2 linked regions of the Granulosicoccus antarcticus IMCC3135 genome follow. The protein of the gene in region 1 binds, or shares a complex with, the protein of each later gene. Links are inferred from orthologs where the notes say so. Each region holds a gene or a part of one and is shown on either strand. Other genes may lie near its edges. The genes, in order: tsaE and tsaD.

The links.
Region 2: the proteins of tsaE (region 1) and tsaD are in contact, whole or in part, in a crystal structure (PDB 6N9A), measured with the Thermotoga maritima proteins. The link is inferred for Granulosicoccus antarcticus IMCC3135 from one-to-one orthologs. Residues at the interface, in WP_004082108.1 of Thermotoga maritima: Leu37, Gly38, Lys46, Lys57, Val59, Lys60, Ser61, Thr63, Phe64, Thr65, Leu66, Met67, Val69, Pro71, Tyr82, Arg83, Leu84, Asp86, Asp88, Phe89, Asp93, Ile128, Asp130, Glu131, Arg134; in WP_004082750.1 of Thermotoga maritima: Cys10, Asp11, Arg49, His50, Leu82, Gly84, Gly135, Gly136, Glu154, Thr155, Leu156, Asp157, Asp158, Ser159, Glu162, Asp165, Lys166, Arg169, Leu170, Tyr175, Lys213, Thr214, Leu217, Tyr218, Gln221, Arg222, Asn324.

What each region holds. Positions count from the first base shown.
Region 1 is NZ_CP018632.1:2,660,263-2,670,884, forward strand. Bases 7,049-9,764 are described here. They hold tsaE (tRNA (adenosine(37)-N6)-threonylcarbamoyltransferase complex ATPase subunit type 1 TsaE), read left to right. Parts: upstream 7,049-8,023; coding sequence 8,024-8,506; downstream 8,507-9,764. Other genes in these bases: IMCC3135_RS11595 (chemotaxis protein CheB), read left to right, coding at 7,049-7,900; IMCC3135_RS11605 (SDR family oxidoreductase), read left to right, coding at 8,699-9,571; IMCC3135_RS11610 (N-acetylmuramoyl-L-alanine amidase), read left to right, coding at 9,712-9,764. Outside these bases: lpdA (dihydrolipoyl dehydrogenase), read left to right, coding at 1-783; IMCC3135_RS11585 (acetyl-CoA C-acetyltransferase), read left to right, coding at 806-1,981; phbB (acetoacetyl-CoA reductase), read left to right, coding at 2,058-2,783; more of IMCC3135_RS11595, read left to right, coding at 3,074-7,048; more of IMCC3135_RS11610, read left to right, coding at 9,765-10,622. UniProt on the Escherichia coli protein: Required for the formation of a threonylcarbamoyl group on adenosine at position 37 (t(6)A37) in tRNAs that read codons beginning with adenine.
Region 2 is NZ_CP018632.1:1,204,713-1,215,448, reverse strand. Bases 5,144-7,973 are described here. They hold tsaD (tRNA (adenosine(37)-N6)-threonylcarbamoyltransferase complex transferase subunit TsaD), read right to left. Parts: upstream 7,160-7,973; coding sequence 6,128-7,159; downstream 5,144-6,127. Other genes in these bases: IMCC3135_RS05090 (GatB/YqeY domain-containing protein), read left to right, coding at 7,740-7,973; rpsU (30S ribosomal protein S21), read left to right, coding at 7,331-7,546; plsY (glycerol-3-phosphate 1-O-acyltransferase PlsY), read left to right, coding at 5,345-6,097; IMCC3135_RS05110 (methyltransferase domain-containing protein), read right to left, coding at 5,144-5,354. In the rest of the region: IMCC3135_RS05135 (cytochrome c oxidase assembly protein), read right to left, coding at 20-568; IMCC3135_RS05130 (hypothetical protein), read right to left, coding at 565-726; ctaD (cytochrome c oxidase subunit I), read right to left, coding at 768-2,393; coxB (cytochrome c oxidase subunit II), read right to left, coding at 2,393-3,643; IMCC3135_RS05115 (DUF2244 domain-containing protein), read right to left, coding at 3,802-4,275; more of IMCC3135_RS05110, read right to left, coding at 4,449-5,143; more of IMCC3135_RS05090, read left to right, coding at 7,974-8,192; IMCC3135_RS05085 (FAD-dependent oxidoreductase), read left to right, coding at 8,231-9,688; hemE (uroporphyrinogen decarboxylase), read left to right, coding at 9,714-10,736.

The sequences.
Region 1 (10,622 bases):
GCGGACAAGGATATCGTCAAGCCTTTGCATAATCGCATCAAGGGTCGGTATGAAAATATCTATCTCAAGACCAAGGTAACGGCTGTAACCGCAGAAGATGACGGTCTGCATGTCGTCTTCGAAGGGCCTGATGGTGAACATGTTGATACTTTCGACCGTGTACTTGTCGCTGTCGGACGGCGTCCCAATGGTTCAACACTTGGTCTCGAGAATGCCGGTGTTGCCGTGGATGAGCGTGGCTTCATTGCCGTAGACAATCAGCAACGCACTAACGTGCCACATATATTTGCTATCGGCGATGTGGTCGGTCAGCCGATGCTGGCTCACAAGGCGGTGCATGAAGGCAAAGTTGCTGCCGAAGTCTGCTCTGGCATGAAGCGAGTATTTGATGCGCGAGTGATTCCATCTGTTGCTTATACAGATCCGGAAGTTGCATGGGTCGGAATGACCGAGATCGAAGCCAAGGCACAAGGTATCAAGGTGGGCAAGGGTGTATTCCCTTGGGCAGCCTCTGGTAGGTCCTTGAGTCTGGGTCGTTCGGAAGGTCTGACCAAGTTATTGTTCGACCCGGTAGATGATCGTGTCATCGGGGCAGGAATCGTTGGGCCGAATGCGGGAGATCTGATTGCCGAAGTCGCGCTGGCAATCGAAATGGGGGCAGATGCTGTTGATCTAGGTCAAACCATCCACCCGCATCCCACTCTTTCAGAAACAGTGAACTTTGCAGCAGAAATGTTTGAAGGTACTATCACTGATCTGATTCCGCCAAAGAAGAAACACTAATTCCACAGAGGTAATCCGTATTATGAATGACATAGTCATCACTGGCGCAGCCAGGACTCCTATCGGCTCTTTTCTTGGAACCTTGTCCAGCGTATCGGCTGTCGATCTTGGGGCCACGGCCATCACAGAAGCGTTGAAGCGCAGTGCGGTTGATGCTGCCGATGTCTCGGAAGTGATTTTCGGACAGGTTCTCACGGCAGGTGCCGGTCAGAACCCAGCTCGTCAATCTGCCATGAAAGCAGGAATTCCTGCGGCAAGCACGGCAGTTACAGTCAATCAGGTTTGTGGCTCCGGACTGCGTACAGTTGCCATGGGCTTTCAAGCTATCAAAGCGGGCGACAGTCAAATCGTCGTTGCTGGCGGACAGGAAAGCATGAGTCTGTCGACTCACTGCGCGTCATTGAGAACTGGCCAGAAGATGGGTGATGCGAGTTTCATTGACACCATGATCAAAGATGGTTTGTGGGATGCTTTTCACGGCTACCACATGGGAACAACTGCAGAGAACGTCGCAGCCAAATGGGAAATTACTCGTGAAGAGCAGGACGCTTTCGCAGCCAAGTCTCAGCAAAAAGCTGAAGCTGCTCAGGCAGCGGGCAAGTTCGTCGACGAAATCGTACCCGTTACTGTCAAGAACCGTCGTGGTGACGTGGTGGTTGATGCAGACGAATACATCAAGCCTGGAACTACTGCTGAAACATTGGCAAAGCTGCGTCCAGCGTTCTCGAAGGAAGGCACTGTAACGGCAGGTAATGCATCAGGACTCAACGATGGTGCTGCAGCATTGGTACTCATGAGTTCCGATGAAGCGAAAAAACGTGGTGCTAAGCCACTTGCACGTATCGTTAGCTGGGCCACTGCCGGTGTTGAGCCTGCAGTCATGGGTTCAGGGCCTATTCCTGCCAGTCGTGCAGCGCTTGAGAAGGCTGGCTGGTCAGTCGGTGATCTGGACTTGATAGAAGCCAACGAAGCATTCGCTGCACAGGCCTGTGCAGTTAATAAAGAGCTGGAGTGGGATACCGACAAAGTGAACGTCAACGGTGGAGCCATTGCACTGGGACATCCGATTGGAGCCTCTGGTGCACGTGTACTGATATCTTTGCTGCACGAAATGCAGCGACGTGATGCTAAAAAGGGACTTGTTACACTTTGCATCGGTGGCGGTATGGGAATCGCCATGTGTGTTGAGCGGGATTAATTTGACATGCTGACACCCGTATGATTACACGGGTGGTTTGCTCATCAACTAACAACTAAACGGAGATATATTGATCATGGCAAAGATTGCGATTGTAACTGGTGGTACTCGCGGAATCGGTGAAGCGATTTCAATTGGATTGAAGAACGCAGGCTACAGCGTCGCTGCGAACTATGCGGGAAATGACGAGCGAGCCAAAGAATTTTCGGATAGAACCGGCATTGCTGTTTTCAAATTTGACGTTTCAGATTTCGCAGCCTGTCAGGAAGGAATCAAGAAGATCGAAGCTGATCTGGGCGGATCAGTTGACATCCTGGTCAACAATGCCGGCATCACGCGTGACGGAACACTGCAACGCATGGAGCAGGAAAGTTGGCAGGCAGTTATTGATACGAACCTGGGATCCTGCTTCAACACCAGTCGTTGTGTCATTGACGGAATGCGTGAAAAAGGTTTTGGTCGCATCGTTAACATTGGTTCCATCAATGGTCAGGCTGGTCAATACGGTCAGGTGAATTATGCAGCTGCCAAATCTGGCATCCATGGTTTTACCAAGGCTCTGGCACAAGAAGGCGCCTCGAAGGGTATCACCGTCAATGCTATCGCTCCGGGTTATGTCGACACTGATATGGTTCGTGCAGTGCCACCTGCCGTACTGGAGAAAATCATTGCCAAAATCCCGGTAGGTCGTCTGGGACGTGCTGAAGATATTGCGCGTACGGTTGAGTTCCTGGTTGCTGATGAGGCGGGCTTCATTACCGGTTCAACTCTTTCTGTTAATGGCGGTCAACACATGTATTGATCATCAGTCCCAGCCTTATCGACAGGCTGGGTTGATTGATTGTGACAGTGATCAACGGCTACTCCCGCTTTGCGCAGGGGTGGCCGTTTTTGTTTTTCAGGTTCGATAGTTCAACATTGTAAAATTTTCCAAGTTGCCTTATATCTTTTGGTTCCAGAATCTGGCTGGTAAAGTCGGGTTTATCGGATCCGTCTTTTGTGAACTTGAAATGTTCGGTCGTCTGATTCGAAAGGTAAGGGGCCAATTGATGCAGCTCTCGCTCTTCTAGAACAGGTAAACGTAGAATAGTTATGACAGAGAGCGTGCAGCTCGCGGTAGGGCCCACTGGGTCCAGATCCCGATTCCCGATAGTCGCCATAGGTGCATCGGCTGGGGGGCTGGAGCCTATAGAAGCTCTGTTGCATACCATTCCGGTCGATTGTGGGTTGGCCTTTGTCGTCGTGCAACATCTCTCTCCTGACTTTGTGAGCCATATGAGCTCCATATTGGGTCGAGCTACGGACATGCCCGTGTTGCTTGCCGAACAGGGGATGACCGTTGAGGTGAACTGCGTCTACCTCATACCTGCAAACAAGACCATGACTATCAAGTCTGAAAAGCTGCAGTTGACGCCATGTGGAATGGAAAGGAGGCACAAGCTGCCGATCGATGCCTTTATGGTTTCTCTGGCTGCTGATGTTGGTGATCGTGCTATCGGGGTGGTGCTGTCTGGAACAGGCTCAGATGGAACGACGGGTGTTCAGGCCATTAGTGACGCTGGCGGATGGGTGCTGGTTCAGGATGAAAAAACTGCACAATTTGACGGAATGCCAGGCAATGCCATTGCCAGTGGTGCCGCAGATGTCATCGGTTCGCCAGGAACACTTGCCGACTCACTGTGTTCCCTGGAGCGTAGTTCAAGCGATCTGACAGCCGAGTCAGAACGGATGATCAGAACCCAGACGAGTACCCATACGCAAGAGCTAAACCGCATTATTGAATTGCTCAGGCAATTTTGCAGTATCGATTTCTCGCAATACAAACACAGCACAGTGGGTAGGCGAATTCGCCGACGAATGCGGCTATTGAAAATAGATCAATTGCTGGCGTACGAGGTCTTGCTACAGGCGAACCCTCAGGAACTCGATGCACTTTACCGTGACATTCTCATAGGAGTCACACAGTTTTTCCGTGACAAAGAGGCATTCGAGTGTCTCGACGACAAGGTTCTGGTGCCGCTGGTGGAGAATGCCACTGCCTCGAAGAAACTGCGGATTTGGGCTTGTGGAGTTGCTACGGGAGAGGAAGTGTACTCGCTGGCAATGCTCATTGATGAGCGTGTGTCGGCATCGAGTTCAGGCATAGAGGTCAAGCTGTTTGCCACCGATGTTCATCAAGGGTCACTTGAACGAGCCATCAAAGGGGTTTATTCCGCAGAGGCCGTGAACGATCTCCCAGGTGAACGACGGGCGAGATATTTCGTCCGTAAACCTGACGGCTACCACGTCACATCCGAATTACGATTAATGGTCGTATTTGCGGAGCACAATGTTCTCAAGGATGCACCATTTGCCCAATTAGACCTCATCACTTGCCGGAACATGCTGATTTACCTGCAGCCCGAAGCGCAAATGAATGCGCTCTCGCTTTTTCATTTTGGCTTGAGGTCTGGCGGATATCTGTTTCTGGGGCCCAGTGAGACGACCATCAGTCTCAGCGATGAATTCGAGACGATTGATTCACGTTGGCGACTCTTCAGGAAGCGGCGTGATATGCGTTTGCCTGTTGATACAGTGCGACATTTTTCCGTGAGCACGAAAATACAGGCCCAAACATCGCTATCGGGCCAGGAAGGTAGACAGCAATATATTGAAACGTTGGACAGTAGCGATGATGGCTTGAGTCGTATAAGGGCGCTTGAAAATGATCTGGCCCTCACACAGGAGAGCCTGCAGTCGACAATAGAAGAGCTTGAAAGTGCCAATGAAGAGTTGCAGACGGCCAATGAGGAAATGCTGTCATCCAATGAAGAGCTGCAGAGTGCCAACGAAGAACTTCAATCGATCAATGGTGAGTACCAGCACAATATTCTGGAGCTGAGTCTGGCCAATGACGATATGACAAACCTGCTAGCCATTACCGGCGTAGGTGTGTTGTTTCTGGATGAAAATCTGCGTATTCGTCGTTACACACCTGAAATGGCTCGTCTGTTCAGCCTCCAACAGCAAGACTTGGGACGTGCTATCAGCGACTTCAATCATTCTCTCGACTATCAGAGTCTGATAGCGGATGTGGAACATACGATAGACAGTGGCAAGCAGTTCGAATGTAATGTTCGTGATATTGATGGGACTCCTTATCTTATGCGAATCGCGCCGTATCACAGGCGTGACGGGGTTAGTGGCGCTGCGTTGATGCTGATTGATTCAAGCGCCATGGCAGATGTGCAAAAAGAGATTGCAACCTACAAGTACATGTCAGATCAGACCGTGATCGGACAGATTCTGACGGATCAGGATGGGCGAATCCATTTCGCTAATCCGGCGTTGTGTAAAGTCAGTGGGAAAACCAGTGCAGAGCTTGGTCAGAGCTCAGTGCATAGTCTGTTTCCATTGTTGGATCGCGCGTTTGTAAAAGGTTTTTTTGAGCCATCTGCCAATAGGCAGGTCAAGCCTTTCGAATCCATATTGTTGTTGGATAGCGGTGTTTCGGTTCCAGTGGAATTGAGCCCTAATCTCCTGGAAATTCAGGACAAGACACTGCTTTTCATTGCCGTTCAGGATATTACTGAGAGGCATGAGGCCGCGCAGCAGATGAAGCTGTATGAAAGCGCTATAGAGGCTACTGACAGCGGTATTTCTATCGCCGACGCACGCCATCCGGATCAGCCGCTCATCTATGTTAACGAAGCCTTTCGGAACATGACGGGTTATACCTCGCAGGAGATTCTGGGAAAAAACTGTCGTCTCTTGCAAGGTATCGACACCTCGCCGGCAATGGTTGAAAAACTGCATTTGGCAATTGAGGCTCAGGAACCAGTCAGAACGGTGATTCTCAATTACGATCAGCATGGCCAGTCATTCTGGAATGATCTGATTGTCAATCCCGTCAGCAATGCAGAAGGGGTGGTCACTCACTTCGTTGCGGTAGCCAGCAATGTCACAGAGCAAGTCGAGGATGCGATGACCCTACAGGCCAGAGAGGCACAGGTCAGTACCATCATCAATGCGACGGAGCAGGCGATTTTTGGAGTGAATACAAAGCTTCAGGTCACGTTTGTCAACAGTGCAGCATTGGAGCTTGTGGGCTTGAGTATCGACGAAACTACCTCTGGGAAACGTTTGGACGTACTGCTCAACCTTGCCCCTTTGGAGCGTGATCTGGGTGAATACCAGAATGTTGCACAACTTCTGGACTCTCTTGTTTCCCAAGGCAAGTCCGTGCAACTTGATCCGATTACGTTGAGACGGGCAGATGGCGCCATGTTCAGTGCAGAAATATCTGCCAATCCGGTGCTTCAGAAAACCGAGGTGACCGGTGCTGTGGTCATGATCAAGAATGTCACGGAGCAAGAAGCTCAGTCGCAACTTCTGACCCGTGCTCTGGAGCAAGCTGATCAGGCAAGTCGTGCCAAGAGTGATTTTCTTGCCAATATGAGTCACGAGATACGAACGCCTTTGACAGCGGTCATGGGGTTTACTGACCTGATGTCGATGTCTCTGGAGGATAAAGAGCAGATTGAAAATGCCAGTGCGATAAAACACAATGCCTTGCATCTACTGGATCTGGTTAACGATATTCTGGACCTGTCCAAGCTGGAATCTGCACTATTGAAGATCGACTCGGAACTGGTTTCTCTACCGGCACTGGTGGCCGGTTTGAGATCAATGCATCAGATGCGCGCGGATCAAAAAGATCTCAGTTTCAGCTTTAAGTGCCTGTCTCCCGTTCCACATAAAATACAGACAGATCCTGTCCGGCTTCGACAAGTGCTCGTGAATTTGATCAGTAATGCGCTGAAGTTTACGATGCAAGGATCGGTAGCCGTTGAGTTTGAATCCAGGAACAGTATGCTGATTATCTCAGTCCGCGATACCGGGCCGGGAATTGCCGCTGACCAGCTCAGCGAGATGTTTCTACCATTCAGGCAGGGGTCGCTGGGGGCGAGTCATGGCGGGACAGGCTTGGGTCTGAGTATCAGCAAACACTTGATGGAGCTGCTGGGTGGCGAGCTGATGGTTGAAAGCCAGCTAGGCGAGGGCAGTGTCTTTACGGTCCGAATTCCGCTCGCAGATGAGGCTGATCGACGGCTGATTTCCGAGTTTGTGCAAGTGTCTGACGATCGATTGTTAGATCGCGATAATCCACCGACATCTCTGCGCGGCCATATCCTGGTGGCAGAGGATAATCTGGATGTGCAACGAGTGATCAGACAATTGCTGAGTAAGGCGGGAGCTACAGTGACCTGTGTGTCTGACGGTGTCAGGGCTTTGGAGGCGCTGCGCCAGGCACCTGATGCTTTTGACCTTGTGTTGCTGGACATTCGAATGCCCCGGTTAGGTGGCGAGGAGGTGGTCAGGCAGCTGCAGGACTGGGGTTTCTCCAAACCGGTGGTTGCAATAACCGCTCACGCGATGGCAGGTGATCATGATCGATACAGGGAAATCGGATTTGTCGATTCATTGTCAAAACCGATAGACACACGCCTGTTACTGGCACGACTGGCTGCACTGATGGATCAGGATAGTGAGCCACAGCTCGCACCACAGCTCGCACCACAGCTTGATGTGTTGCTTGTCGAAGATCACGATCAGAGCCGTCAGGTCTTGGTCAAATTGCTGACAAGGCTTGGTTGCAAAGTCAAAGGGGCAGCTAATGGAGCTGAGGCCTTGATGCTTCTACGTCAATGCAAGCCACGCTTGTGTTTACTGGATATGGGCTTGCCTGATATGAATGGGCTTGATGTGATTGCAGCAATGAGTAAGGAGGAGGAAAATCTGCCTGTGACATTTGTAGCCATGACCGGCAGTATCAGTCAGAGTGATCGTGAAGCCTACAGAGATGCCGGTATTGAGCAGGTGCTGGCAAAGCCTGTTGACATCGCTCAGATAAAATCCTTGCTGCAGACATCGCTGTGATTTTTTGAAAATCAGTGACTGCTAACAAAAGTCTCAGTTCGCGATATCCACATCTCCAGACAGACACCGGGCAGAGGTCATGCTCGACACTCCGATGGTCGCTGAACATGATAATCTTGTGTAATGAACCAGGAACAATACAAGGCTGATCTGGCCCGTTTTATCCATGAAGGCGTGCGTGATATAGCCGATGAGACATCCATGCAGTTACTGGGTGAAAAGCTGGCGAGCTGCGTACCGAAGGGGGCGTTATGGACGCTTTCGGGGGAGCTTGGGGCAGGCAAGAGCGTGCTGGTACGCTCTGTCATTCATGCTCTGGGTTACAAAGGGAGGGTCAAGAGCCCGACCTATACCTTGATTGAAACCTATGATGTCAGTGCTCAGCTGGGTAGTGCTATCAACAACATTGCGCATCTTGATCTGTACCGGCTACAGGATCCTGCAGAGCTGGACTACCTGGGTTTTGACGATCTCATTCGCGAGCATGATCTGGTCATGATCGAATGGCCTGAGCAGGGTGGAGATCGGCTTCCCCGTGCTGATCTTCATATCTCTATCACCTATGGGGTCGAGGATCGGCGGCAGGTCGTCTTCAGTATCCCCTGAGAGGCGATATCTGATGCTGGATTACCCGTTGCTCAAGACCATTCAACACGCCAACGATACTCTCTATTTATCGTGTCAGTTGCACTGAGTAAATCCCCAGTCGGGATAATGGGGTATTGGGCGGCTAACGGGTTCTTCTGAAGCTTGGGTGCAGTACACTGATCAACAGCTTCTGAAATACCGAGATCAATCATGTCACTAGCAGGAAAAACGCTGTTCATGTCCGGCGGTAGTCGCGGGATCGGATTTGCCATCGCCAAGGCTGCTGTTGAACAAGGTGCGAACGTGGCCATCGCCGCCAAAACTGCCGAACCACACCCGAAATTACCGGGTACCGTGTTTACGGCTGCAGATGAGCTCAATGAGGTGGGTCCGGGCAAGGCGATCGGCCTGGTCTGTGATATCCGGCATGAAGAACAGATTGAGGCGGCCATTGCGGCAACAGTTGCGGCTTTCGGCGGCATCGATATTTGTATCAACAACGCCAGTGCAATCTCTCTGACGGATACGCCCAGTACGTCCATGAAACGTTATGACCTGATGAACGAGGTTAATACGCGCGGAACCTATATGGTCTCGAAGCTGGTATTACCCTATCTGCAGGCATCGTCACATGCACATATTCTCAATCTGTCACCGCCTCTGGATCTCAATCCGAAGTGGTTCAAGGGGCATGTTGCCTACACGATTGCCAAATACGGCATGTCATTGTGTGTACTTGGCATGGCAGAGGAATTTCGGGAGCAGGGAATCGGTGTTAATGCCCTGTGGCCGATAACAGCCGTAGATACGGCTGCTGTGCGCAATGTCATCGGCGATGACCGGATGGCATTGATGTGCAGGAAGCCAGAGATAATGGCAGATGCTGCGCTGGCCATATTGAATCGAGACCCTGGACAGTGCACGGGTAACTTCTTCATCGATGAGGAAGTTCTGATCGAGGAAGGTGTAACGGATTTTTCCGTGTATCAGAACGAAGGTGCAACCCGGCTCATTGCCGATTTTTTCGTGCCAGATGAGGTTTTTGAACGATCTCCGACCCAGTTGGTACACGGTATGGGATAGAACGCCGTTACTGCGGCGCTTGTCACTGGACTTTCGCCGCACCTCTTCTATGCTTATGTCGGCAGAGCTGTCCCCGTTCGCCTTTTGTTTTCTTGAGGCGTTTCGGTGGCGGCTCGAAACTCCATTCATGTGAGGGTGTGATGCTGACAATCAGAGCGGCCAGAAATATCAGGCAGTGGGTGCGACAGGCTGTTTGTCCATTGATACTGTTGGTGGCTGGCGTGCTTGGCGGTTTTTCAGGCTCATTGCAGGCCGCCGTCAAACTCAATGGTTTCAATCTGGTGCAGCAAGAGAATGTCATGCTGCATTTTGACCTGGATTCAGCTAACGCGACTGCCGACGTATTTTCTCTGAGCAATCCCAACCGGCTGGTTGTGGATCTGCCGGAGGCGACGCTGGCGACGCCTATGCCGACAACAACCTTTTCAGAGGGAATTGTCAGTCGTGTACGCTATGCCCAGCATGGCAGTGACTATCTCAGGGTCGTACTGGACCTGCGAGGCGCAGTGAATCCCACTTATGAGCTGATTCCACGCCAGGGCGGGAAACGCCTACTGATCAATCTGGGTGTGAAGGGCACCCCGCAACTGGGTGTCAAGGATATCCCCGAGATTACCGGTCCGGTCGAGAACGTCATTGAGCAGCCAGCGTTGCGTAATGCTGTCGTGGCGATCGATGCCGGACACGGTGGTCGGGATCCGGGGGCTGTCGGCCAGAAGAAAACACTGGAAAAGGATATTACTCTGGCGGTGGCTCAGAAACTCTACAAACGGCTGGAAGCTCGCCCCGGAGTTACGCCGATACTGATTAGAGATAGCGACGTCTATATCGAACTGCGTGAGCGCATGAATATCGCACGCAACAATGATGCGGACCTATTTGTATCAATTCATGCAGATGCCATCAATCACAACCAGGCGAAGGGCAGTTCGGTCTACACCCTGTCTCTGGATGGTGCCAGTTCCGAGGCGGCAGCCTGGTTGGCGAAAAGCGAGAACGAAGCTGCCGCTTTGTACGGCGATATCGCGCTGGATCAATTTGAAAACAGTTT
Region 2 (10,736 bases), 1.5 Mb from region 1 along the record:
AGTCATTGAATACGGAAAATCAGCTTTGATCTGGCGAACGAAAAAACGTGTACGACAGGGTAACTCGATCAATATTGGTCGGAATGTCCGGGTCGATAATAAAGGTCAGCGGCATATGCATCGAGCCACCAGCCTCAAAAGCTTGTCTGGTAAAACAGAAACACTCTGTTTTGTTGAAATATTTTGCAGCAGTAAAAGGCGTCACACTGGGAGTCGCCTGCGCGACGACTGGGCTACTCGCCAGATTCTCAGCGTAGTAACTAGCGTGATACAGAGTGCCCGGCTTGACCATCATGGTTTTCATGTCAGGACGAAAAATCCAGGCACCACTCTGATTGACGCTAGCCGTGAATTCGACAATGATCTCCCGATCGTTGACTGCCGGAGCGTCTACAACGGCACTGGCACTCACCCTGCCCGTCTTGCCGTTAAGGCCTGTCACATCACAGATGATGTCGTACAACGGCACCATCAAATAACCGAAACCGAACATCCCTGCAGCCAGCAATACCATCTTGCCGGCTACTTTGGCATGCGATTTATCGCCTGCGGCCTGAGACTGACTCATGCCACCTGTCCTCTGACCAGCAGAATATAGAGAATACTGCTGGCGTAGAGGCACAGGGCCAATAAAGCCAGGAACAACGGCATGCGATATTTCCGGAAAAAACCGGGAGTACGTTCAGTCTTCAGGCCTGAGCCTTCAGGTAACTGTTTGTCACTCATGATTCCACTTGCTCGCATATTCCTGGCTTGTCCTCATCAATCTATCGGGTAACGGTGCTTGGCAGAATTTCTGGAGCCGTTTCGAAGGTGTGGTAAGGCGCTGGTGACGCAACCGTCCACTCCAGACCTCTGGCACCTTCCCAAACTTCGGATGTCGCCTTCTCGCCGCCACGTACACATTTGACAATGATATAGACAAACATCAGCTGGCTGAAACCAAAACCGAACGCACCAATGGTCGCAATCATGTTCCAGTCGGCGAACTGCAGACTGTAGTCAGGAATACGACGTGGCATGCCCGCCAGACCGACAAAATGCATCGGGAAGAACAACACGTTGACAAAAATGGTAGAGATCCAGAAATGCATCTTGCCCAGCTTCTCGTCATACATGTTGCCAGTCCACTTGGGCAGCCAGTAGTACGTGGCAGCCATCAGTGAGTAGATTGCACCCGGCACCAGAACGTAGTGGAAATGAGCTACCACGAAGTAGGTATCGTGATACTGGATATCGGCAGGTGTGATGGCGAGCATCAGACCGGACAGACCACCGATGGTGAACATGATGACAAAGCCGATTGCAAACAGCATCGGAGTTTCAAAAGTCATGGAGCCACGCCACATTGTGGCAACCCAGTTGAACACTTTCACACCTGTTGGAACCGAGATCATCATGGTCGAGAACATGAAGAACAGTTCGCCTGCCAGCGGCATGCCGGTGGTGAACATATGGTGAGCCCAGACGATGAACGACAGGAATGCGATAGACGCTGTCGCATACACCATTGAGTCATAGCCGAACAGTGGCTTGCGAGCGAAGGTAGGAATGATGGAGGAAACAATTCCGAAAGCCGGAAGTATCAGGATGTATACCTCTGGATGACCAAAGAACCAGAAGATGTGCTGGAACATGACCGGATCACCGCCACCTGCAGCACTGAAGAAACTGGTGCCAAAGAAGCGGTCAGTCAGAAGCATCGTCACAGCGCCAGCGAATACCGGAATAGTGGCAATAAGCAGATAGGCCGTAATGAGCCAAGTCCATACGAACATGGGCATCTGCATGAATGTCATGCCAGGAGCACGCATGTTGAAGATGGTAGCCACGATATTGATCGAACCCATGACTGAAGAAATACCCAGAAAATGGATTGCAAATATTACGAAGGCAAAACTGTCACCCATCTGCAGAACCAAAGGTGGGTACAGCGTCCAGCCACCTGCAGGGCCACCACTGTCCATGAACAGAGTTGACAGCATGATGGTGAAGGCAAAAGGCATGATCCAGAAAGACCAGTTGTTCAGCCTTGGCAGCGCCATATCCGGAGCTCCGATCATCATCGGAATCATCCAGTTGGCAAGACCAACGAATGCCGGCATGACCACACCAAAGATCATGACAATCGCATGCATGGTGGTCATGGAGTTGAAGAACATCGGATCAACGATCTGAATACCAGGCTGGAAGAGCTCCGCCCGGATAATCAGTGCCATAGCGCCACCGATGAAGAACATGATCAGAGAGAACCACAGATACAGAGTACCGATATCTTTATGGTTGGTTGTCGTAACCCAACGCATCAGTCCTTTTGCGGGACCGTGATGATCGTGGTCATCATGATCACTGTGATCACCTGCCTCGTGGTGAGTGACGTCTGAATAACTCATCAGTTGACTCCATTGTTGGTGTTCAGCTCAGAGGCGGAAGCAACCTTGTCAGACAATTCTGCCCCCTTGTCCGCGCTCATGCCTGTGCGCAGTGACTGGATCTGTGAGGGTTGTAATGTGTCGCCGGTACCGTTACCGAAGGCATTACGCTGATAGGTAATAACAGCGGCGATATCAGTGTCGGTAAGAACGTCACTGAACTTGGACATCATTGTGCCTTCAACGCCGTTCATCACGGTATTGACATGATGGTCGATGCTGCCCGTTGCAACTTCACTACCTGCAATGGCAGGGAACATGCCCGGAATGCCCTGACCTTCGGCCTGGTGACAGCTCATGCAGTTGGCTTCATAGACTTGCTTGCCAGCTGTAACCAGCTCCTGGTGAGCCCATTGCCTTTCGGCCTCGTCTGCACTGGAAGCCATGGCCAGTTTCTGGTCGGCAACCCATACATCAAAGTCTTCTTGAGAAACGGCACGAACCACAATAGGCATGAAGCCGTGGTCACGTCCACACAGCTCAGCACACTTGCCGCGATAGATACCGGGTTCTTCGATCAAAGCCCAGTTCTCGTTGATAAAGCCTGGAATAGCATCCTTCTTGATAGAAAGATCCTGAACCCACCATGAGTGGATAACATCCGCTGCGGTATGCAGGAAGCGAATCTTCTTGCCTACAGGCACAACCAGTTCGTTGTCGACTTCACGCAGGTAAACCTCTTCCTCACCGTTGAACGAGGTACCCGGAAAGGCGGTAGCCAGGTCGACGTCGGAGCCCTGTTGCCGAGCAAGATTATGTTCTGGCTTCAGTTGACTATAGAAAGAAACGCCACTATCCATGTACTCATAACGCCAGCGCCACTGATAGCCAGTCACCTTGATGGACATTTCAGAATCGCTGAAGTCTTCCATTTTGATGAGTACACGGGCGGCAGGAATGGCCATACCAATGAGAATGACGAGAGGTACGACTGTCCAGACAATCTCTACAGCCGTGCTTTCATGAAAGTCCGCAGCCTTCGCGCCGCGAGACTTGCGATGCAGGAACATGGATACGATCATCACAGCGAACACTGCTACACCAATAGCGATGCACAGGTAGAAGATCCGCATGTGCAAGGTATAAACCTCGTTGCTGATTTCCGTAACGCCTTTCGGCATGTTCAGCGCTCCCCAGTCAGCCCATGCACCCAACGGCAACATGAGCAAGACCAATGACAGAAGCGCCCAACGACTAACGTTAGACGTCATAACCATTCTCCAAAAATATTTCTGAAATTATCAACCGAAAAAAACTACCAATGCAAGGGTACTTTTGTCGAAGGTCAAAGAATCTACTGCCATTCATTGACATAATCGACCAGCCAGCACACCGCCTTGATCGTACCCATAACGCTCCAAACCTCTAACTAGCGGTTCAGGGCGATCTTCAATTCTGTAAAGAGTGCTTTTTTTTCTACTTTATTGAGACAGCGCCCCAACGTGTAATGCTTGCCATGGGCAGCAACGCTCAAATGTCCAACTTCAAATAGACTCTCCGGACAATTGTATGACAGTCGAGTCCAACGGCGGGGCAAGTTTACAATGACTTCGGGATGATTGTAGCCCCACTCGAGACGAATCGCCTCATTGTCTACGGTAATTACCTCTTTTCTGGACAACCTTTTCAATGTCAAGTACAAGCAAGTGATGATAAGCAGGACTTCAGCTCCTGCAAATGGCACCACCATCCACAGCCCGAAACTGGCCAATACCAGCGCCATGCCCATACAGATAAAGCCAAGGCTGGCGGCCAGGTAGAGATTTGCGCGCCAACTCATTGACCTGTTAGGCGTAACAATGAGTCGAACCGTTACACCTTTTTCGTCTTGTACCTCAATCATGCAATGAAGGTATCTTTGGCAGTTGATGAGCCGCACAGGCTCAGTGTCTTACTCTATACGGCCGAACAGCCCAACCGGTTGATACCCCATGTACTCTCAGTCAAAATCACTTTAACCGCAACCCTAGCCAATGTCATGCCGAACCAGGCCTGACTATTCATGAATCATCCAGACTAGGTCTGACGATCAGAAGTAGAACGTTGCCACGAGCCTCGAAGACTATCCACCGACACTCGATACTCGTCTTCCGGCTGCCTTCCAGTCTTGGCCAACTCACCCTTCCATCCGTGCCCTTGCACCAGCTCCAGCGTAACGGGAAAACGCTGACCTGCTGCCACCGAGCTGAGCGCCTTGCGCACGCTGGGAGACATCAATCCGAATCGTCTTCCGCTCGCCACATTGGCAGCCCCCAGTTGTTGCAATTCATTTTGCAAAGCGTCGATACTCGGGTAATCGATCTGCAGGTTATCTCTATCCAGAACCGGGGCTGCAAAGCCTGACGCCATCAAAGTATCACCAAGATCGTGCATATCGATCAGACCGAAACCATGCAGATAACTGTCGATGGCAGCCCAAGCAGACCGGTACTCCATCAATGTATCGGGTCCGGCACTGGTAAACATGAATGCCCCGCCCGGCGACAAGATGCGTGCGGCCTCCTCGAACACCCGATGCGGGGCATGACACCAAGGTAACAACATATTCGAGACCACCAGATCAAAGCTACCATCGGCGAACGGCAACTCATGCGGATCGCAAGCCACCCTGTGAGGGGCTCGCGAGCGGCGACGTAACCATCGAGGCCAGGAACCGGGTAATTGCGGGACCATTCCTGGAGCTGGATCGGCTCCGATGATCTGCGCATCCGGGTAACGTTGCTGCAACGCCGCCAGCTGGTAACCACTGCGACACCCCAGGTCCAGCACGCGCGCAGGCTTTATTGCCAACAGCGACAAACGTTCCTGCAGCCGATCTCCTATGGTTTCGAATACCGCAGCATAGGCATCAAACTCTTGATTTGCCTGTGAAAAATGGCGACGCACAAGAGCAATGGAAGCGGGTTGAATTAATGAATTCATACCTGACCACCCATCTCAACCAGACCGCTGACACCTTGCCATGGCCCTGCTCTCCCGTATTTTTCATCAACAGCCATTTATTCCACCACCTCGATTCTTATATAGTGTCGCCATCCTTCCATCGATGCCCATCACTTGTGTTCAGCGCCGATCTTGCCATACCCGCCCTGCTTGTTGCCGTCCTTGCCTACCTTGCAGGCTCAGTTTCTGCCGCCATCCTCGTCTGCCGCGCCATGGGCCTGCAAGACCCGCGAACCGCAGGCTCCGGCAATCCGGGAGCAACCAATGTACTTCGTGTCGGTGGCAAACTACCTGCCATCCTGACTTTGCTGGGAGACGCCTTGAAAGGTTTTCTGCCCGTTTTCATCACAGCCAGCCTGATCGACCATCCTGCGACCATCGCACTGACAGCCCTGGCGGCATTCATTGGCCATCTTTACCCGATATTCTTCAACTTCGAAGGTGGCAAGGGCGTTGCCACGGCTCTGGGCGCCCTGCTGGGAATCGATCTTACCGTCGGAGCGCTGGCTCTACTGACCTGGCTGGCCATCAGCCTGACCTTCAAACGCTCGTCGCTGGCCGCCCTCGTGACCTTTGCTCTGGTACCGGTATATTTATCGTTCGAGGGCCATCAGACCTTCGCTGTCGGATTCACCATGATCGGGGCTTTTCTCTACTATACGCATCGTGGCAATATTCAACGCCTGATCGCAGGCACAGAGCCTGTCATCGGCAAGCGCTGAACCAGCGTCGCCCGAACCGCACTGACAACATCAGGCCATCAGACTATCAAGCGGCCAGCGAGGTTTGACGCTGACCGCCAGATCTGTGCTCTCACCACGCTGCAGGCGTTGGGCGCCTGCCAGCGCAATCATGGCCCCGTTGTCCGTGCAGAATTCCAGGCGCGGGTAAAACACTCTGTAACCTTCAGCGGTCAGCTCATCAGCAGCCTTTCGCAGCTGGCTGTTGGCACTCACACCACCCGAGATAACCAGACGGGACAGACCCGTCTTCGCCAATGCGCGTCGACTCTTGCCTATCAGCACGTCGACCACGGCTTGTTCAAAGCTGGCTGCCAGGTTCGCGCGAAATGCGTCGATAGCAACTGTTGAGGCGGGCTCCGTTGCCATGAACGCTTTGTAACGAGTAATAGCTGCCGTCTTCAAACCACTGAAACTGAAGTCCAGATCCGGTCGGTCGAGCATGGGTCGCGGCAACTTGACTTGAGATGCATCGCCGGATTCGGCCAATCGCGACAAAGCCGGACCACCCGGATAGGACAGACCGAGCATTTTCGCTGTCTTGTCAAACGCCTCGCCAGCAGCGTCGTCAACCGACTCTCCCAACAATTCGTATTGCCCGGGCGCTGCCACGTGAATCAGTTGCGTATGCCCACCGGATACCAGCAGACAGACAAAAGGAAACTCTGGCGCATCTGGCTCCAGCATGGGGGCCAGCACATGACCTTCCAGATGGTGTACTCCCAGAGCCGGACGCTGTAACGCCCAGGCCAGGCCACGCGCCATCATGGCGCCGGTTAGCAACGCTCCGGCAAGTCCGGGTCCTGCGGTGTAGGCCACGCCATCTATGGCCGTTATCGGTATGCCGGCCTCTTGGCACACTTGCCTGGTCAGCGGCACCAGACGTCTGACATGATCTCGTGAGGCCAGCTCTGGAACAACACCACCATAGAGTGCGTGCAGATCCACCTGACTGAAAAGTGCGTTTGCCAGCAAGCCGCGCTCTGAACAATAGAGAGCCAACCCGGTTTCGTCACAGGAACTCTCGATTCCTAGCGTTATCATGCGTTTTCCGAGCAAATCTGGCGAGTGTAACATTGGATTCAGCGCACATAGGCACCATGAACTTGCTCTTGCGCACGAATTCACGCCGACGAAATCTCTCGATACATTGAGTTGTTGACGCGAATACCGTTATACTAGAGAACTTTCCGCGATTCACCGAGTAATTCATTAATGCCTTCAGTACGCGTCAAAGAGAACGAACCCTTCGAAATGGCCCTGCGTCGCTTTAAGCGATCATGTGAGAAAGCGGGTGTCCTCACCGAAACTCGCCGCCGTGAATTCTATGAAAAGCCCACTACCGAGCGTAAGCGCAAGGCAGCAGCGGCAGTCAAGCGTCACCAGAAAAAGGTGTCCAAAGAATCTTCACGTCGCGTTCGTCTCTACTAAAACAAGTAGACAGGCTGTTGGCAACCGGGCAGTACGACCCGGTTGTGCACATCCGTCCTGCCTGTAGTGCGGCCACGTCACATTACGTCAGGTAAAGTTCGTTATTATATTGTGCATCGGCACTTTTTACAGTTGAATTGCTTCAACTGTTTGTCTGTGCGCGTCCTCTTTAGCTGTCTATCGGATTCACTTGATGAGCGAAACCCGTCAACGCGTTCTGGATGACATCAAGACTGCAATGAAAGCAGGCGAAAAACCTCGCCTTGCCATATTGCGTCTGATTTCAGCCGCCTTCAAGCAGAAGGAAATCGATGAACGCATCGATCTTGATGAACCTACGGTCATCGCCCTGCTGGACAAGCTGTTAAAGCAGCGTCGCGAATCCATTTCGCAATATTCCGCCGCTGGCCGTGACGATTTAGTTGCTCAGGAACAGATCGAAATCGAGCTGATTCAGACATATATGCCTGAAGCTCTGAGCGAAGCCGAAGTTCACGCACTGATTGATAGTGCCATTGTTGAAACCGGCGCTGATTCAGTCAAGGATATGGGCAAGGTCATGGCCTTGGTCAAACCACAATTACAAGGTCGGGCTGACATGAGCATTGTCAGCAAATCAATCAAGGATCGATTGACACCCGCCTGATACGGCCTTCCGCTTGATGCTTTTTTAGAGAACACTTCATGAGTGACAAAACATTCCAGTTTCTCGACCTGCCCAGGAAAGACCCCAAAAAGATAAAGGCAGAAGTCCGCATCAAGCATTTCAAGGAAATCTACGGACAATTCTCTGCCGAAAAGGCAGCGGATCAGTCCGCTCGATGCCTGTCTTGTGGAAATCCCTATTGTGAGTGGAAGTGTCCTGTACACAACTACATTCCCAATTGGCTGCAACTGATTGCCGAAGGCAATCTGTTTGAAGCTGCGGAGCTATCACACAAGACCAACTCTCTGCCCGAGATGTGTGGTCGTGTTTGCCCGCAGGATCGCCTGTGTGAAGGTGCCTGCACACTTAATGACGGCTTCGGTGCCGTCACTATCGGCTCCATCGAAAAATACATCACCGACGAAGCCCTCAAGCAAGGCTGGCGACCTGACATGTCAGGCGTTACGCCAACAGGGCAGAAAGTAGCCATTATCGGCGCCGGCCCAGCAGGACTGGGCTGTGCAGATATTCTGACGCGAAATGGTGTCAAGGCAGTGGTTTATGACAAGTACTCCCAGATTGGCGGCCTGCTGACATTTGGTATCCCGCCTTTCAAGCTGGAGAAGGAAGTCGTTTTCACTCGCCAGGAAATTCTGGAAGAGATGGGCGTCGAATTCATTCTGAATACCGAAATCGGCAAAGACATACAATTTCAGGAATTACTGGATGAATACGATGCCGTTTTTCTCGGCATGGGTACCTACACGTATATGCGCGGCGGTTTTGAAGGTGAAGACCTGAATAATGTGCACGAAGCGTTGCCGTTTTTGATCTCCAACGTTAACCATCAGTACGAATGGGACGAAAACAAGGAGAATTTTGTCAACCTCAGCGGCAAGAAGGTCGTGGTACTCGGTGGTGGCGATACCGCCATGGATTGCAATCGAACCTCCATTCGCCAGGGTGCAGACTCGGTAACCTGTGCCTATCGACGTGACGAAAAAAACATGCCCGGCTCACGCCGTGAAGTAAAGAACGCTAAAGAAGAAGGCGTACACTTTCTCTGGAACCGCCAACCGGTAGAACTCGTTGGCAACGAAGCTGGTGATGTAACAGGCGTCAAGGTTGTCACTACTCGACTTTCCGCAGCCGATGGACGTGGCCGCCGCATGCCAGAAATCATTCCCGGCACAGAAGAGGTGATACCGGCGGATGCCGTTCTCATCGCCTTCGGCTTCCGACCCAGCCCGGCACCCTGGTTTACCGACTTCAGCATCAACACAGATGATGGTGGTCGTGTTGTCGCCCCGAGCACCGCTACTTTCATGCACCAGACCAGCAATCCACAGGTTTTTGCCGGTGGTGATATGGTTCGTGGCTCTGACCTGGTTGTTACGGCTGTATTCGAAGGCCGCAATGCTGCAGAAGGCATCCTGCAATATCTGGCCAGCGAAGAAGAAGCTGTGCAAAGCTCATCCAAGACCGCCACCGCCTGACGGTCTGCAATCCTGACGTATCAACATGACCGCTGCCTTGCAGAATGACCTGTACCTTCGTGCCCTGAACCGCGAAGAAACTTCCCGAACGCCTGTATGGGTCATGCGCCAGGCGGGTCGTTATCTGCCTGAGTACCTGAAGGTACGCAAGCAAGCAGGTGACTTCATGACACTGTGTAGCACGCCAGATCTGGCGTGCGAAGTCACTCTGCAGCCTCTTGATCGTTTCAATCTGGATGCAGCCATCCTGTTTTCCGACATCCTGACCATTCCGGATGCCATGGGACTCGGTCTGCACTTCGAAACCGGCGAAGGTCCTAAATTCTCCAATCCAGTACGTAACCGGGCTGATGTTGAAAAACTCCCCATCCCCGACCCTGACGACAAGTTGCGTTACGTTATGGATGCTGTCAGCACCATTCGTCGCGAGCTGAATGGCCGTGTACCACTGATCGGTTTTTCAGGCAGCCCCTGGACATTGGCCACTTATATGGTTGAGGGTGGCGGTAGCAAGGACTTTTCCAAGGTCAAGGGTATGTTGTTCTCAGACCCTGCCCTGCTGCACGAACTGCTTGATAAAACTGCCAAATCGGTTATCAGCTATCTCAATGCCCAGGTGGCAGCCGGTGCTCAATCGCTAATGATTTTCGATACCTGGGGCGGCGTGCTTTCTCCAGCCAACTATCGAGAGTTCTCGCTACGTTATATGCAGCAGATAGTCGATGGTCTGACCCGTGAGGCCGATGGCCGCAAGGTACCAGTCGTCCTCTTTACCAAAAACGGTGGCCAATGGCTGGACATCATGGCCGACACCGGCTGTGACGGACTGGGCGTTGACTGGACCATGAACCTGGCTGATGCCCGCGCCAAGACCGCTGACCGTGTTGCTCTACAGGGCAACCTCGATCCTTCTGCTCTCTACGGCTCGCCAGAGAGCATCCGGGTAGAAGTGAAAAAGGTACTGGACAGCTATGGCCCCGGAACAGGTCATGTATTCAACCTGGGCCACGGCATTCACCAATTCGTCAACCCGGAACATCTGGGTGTC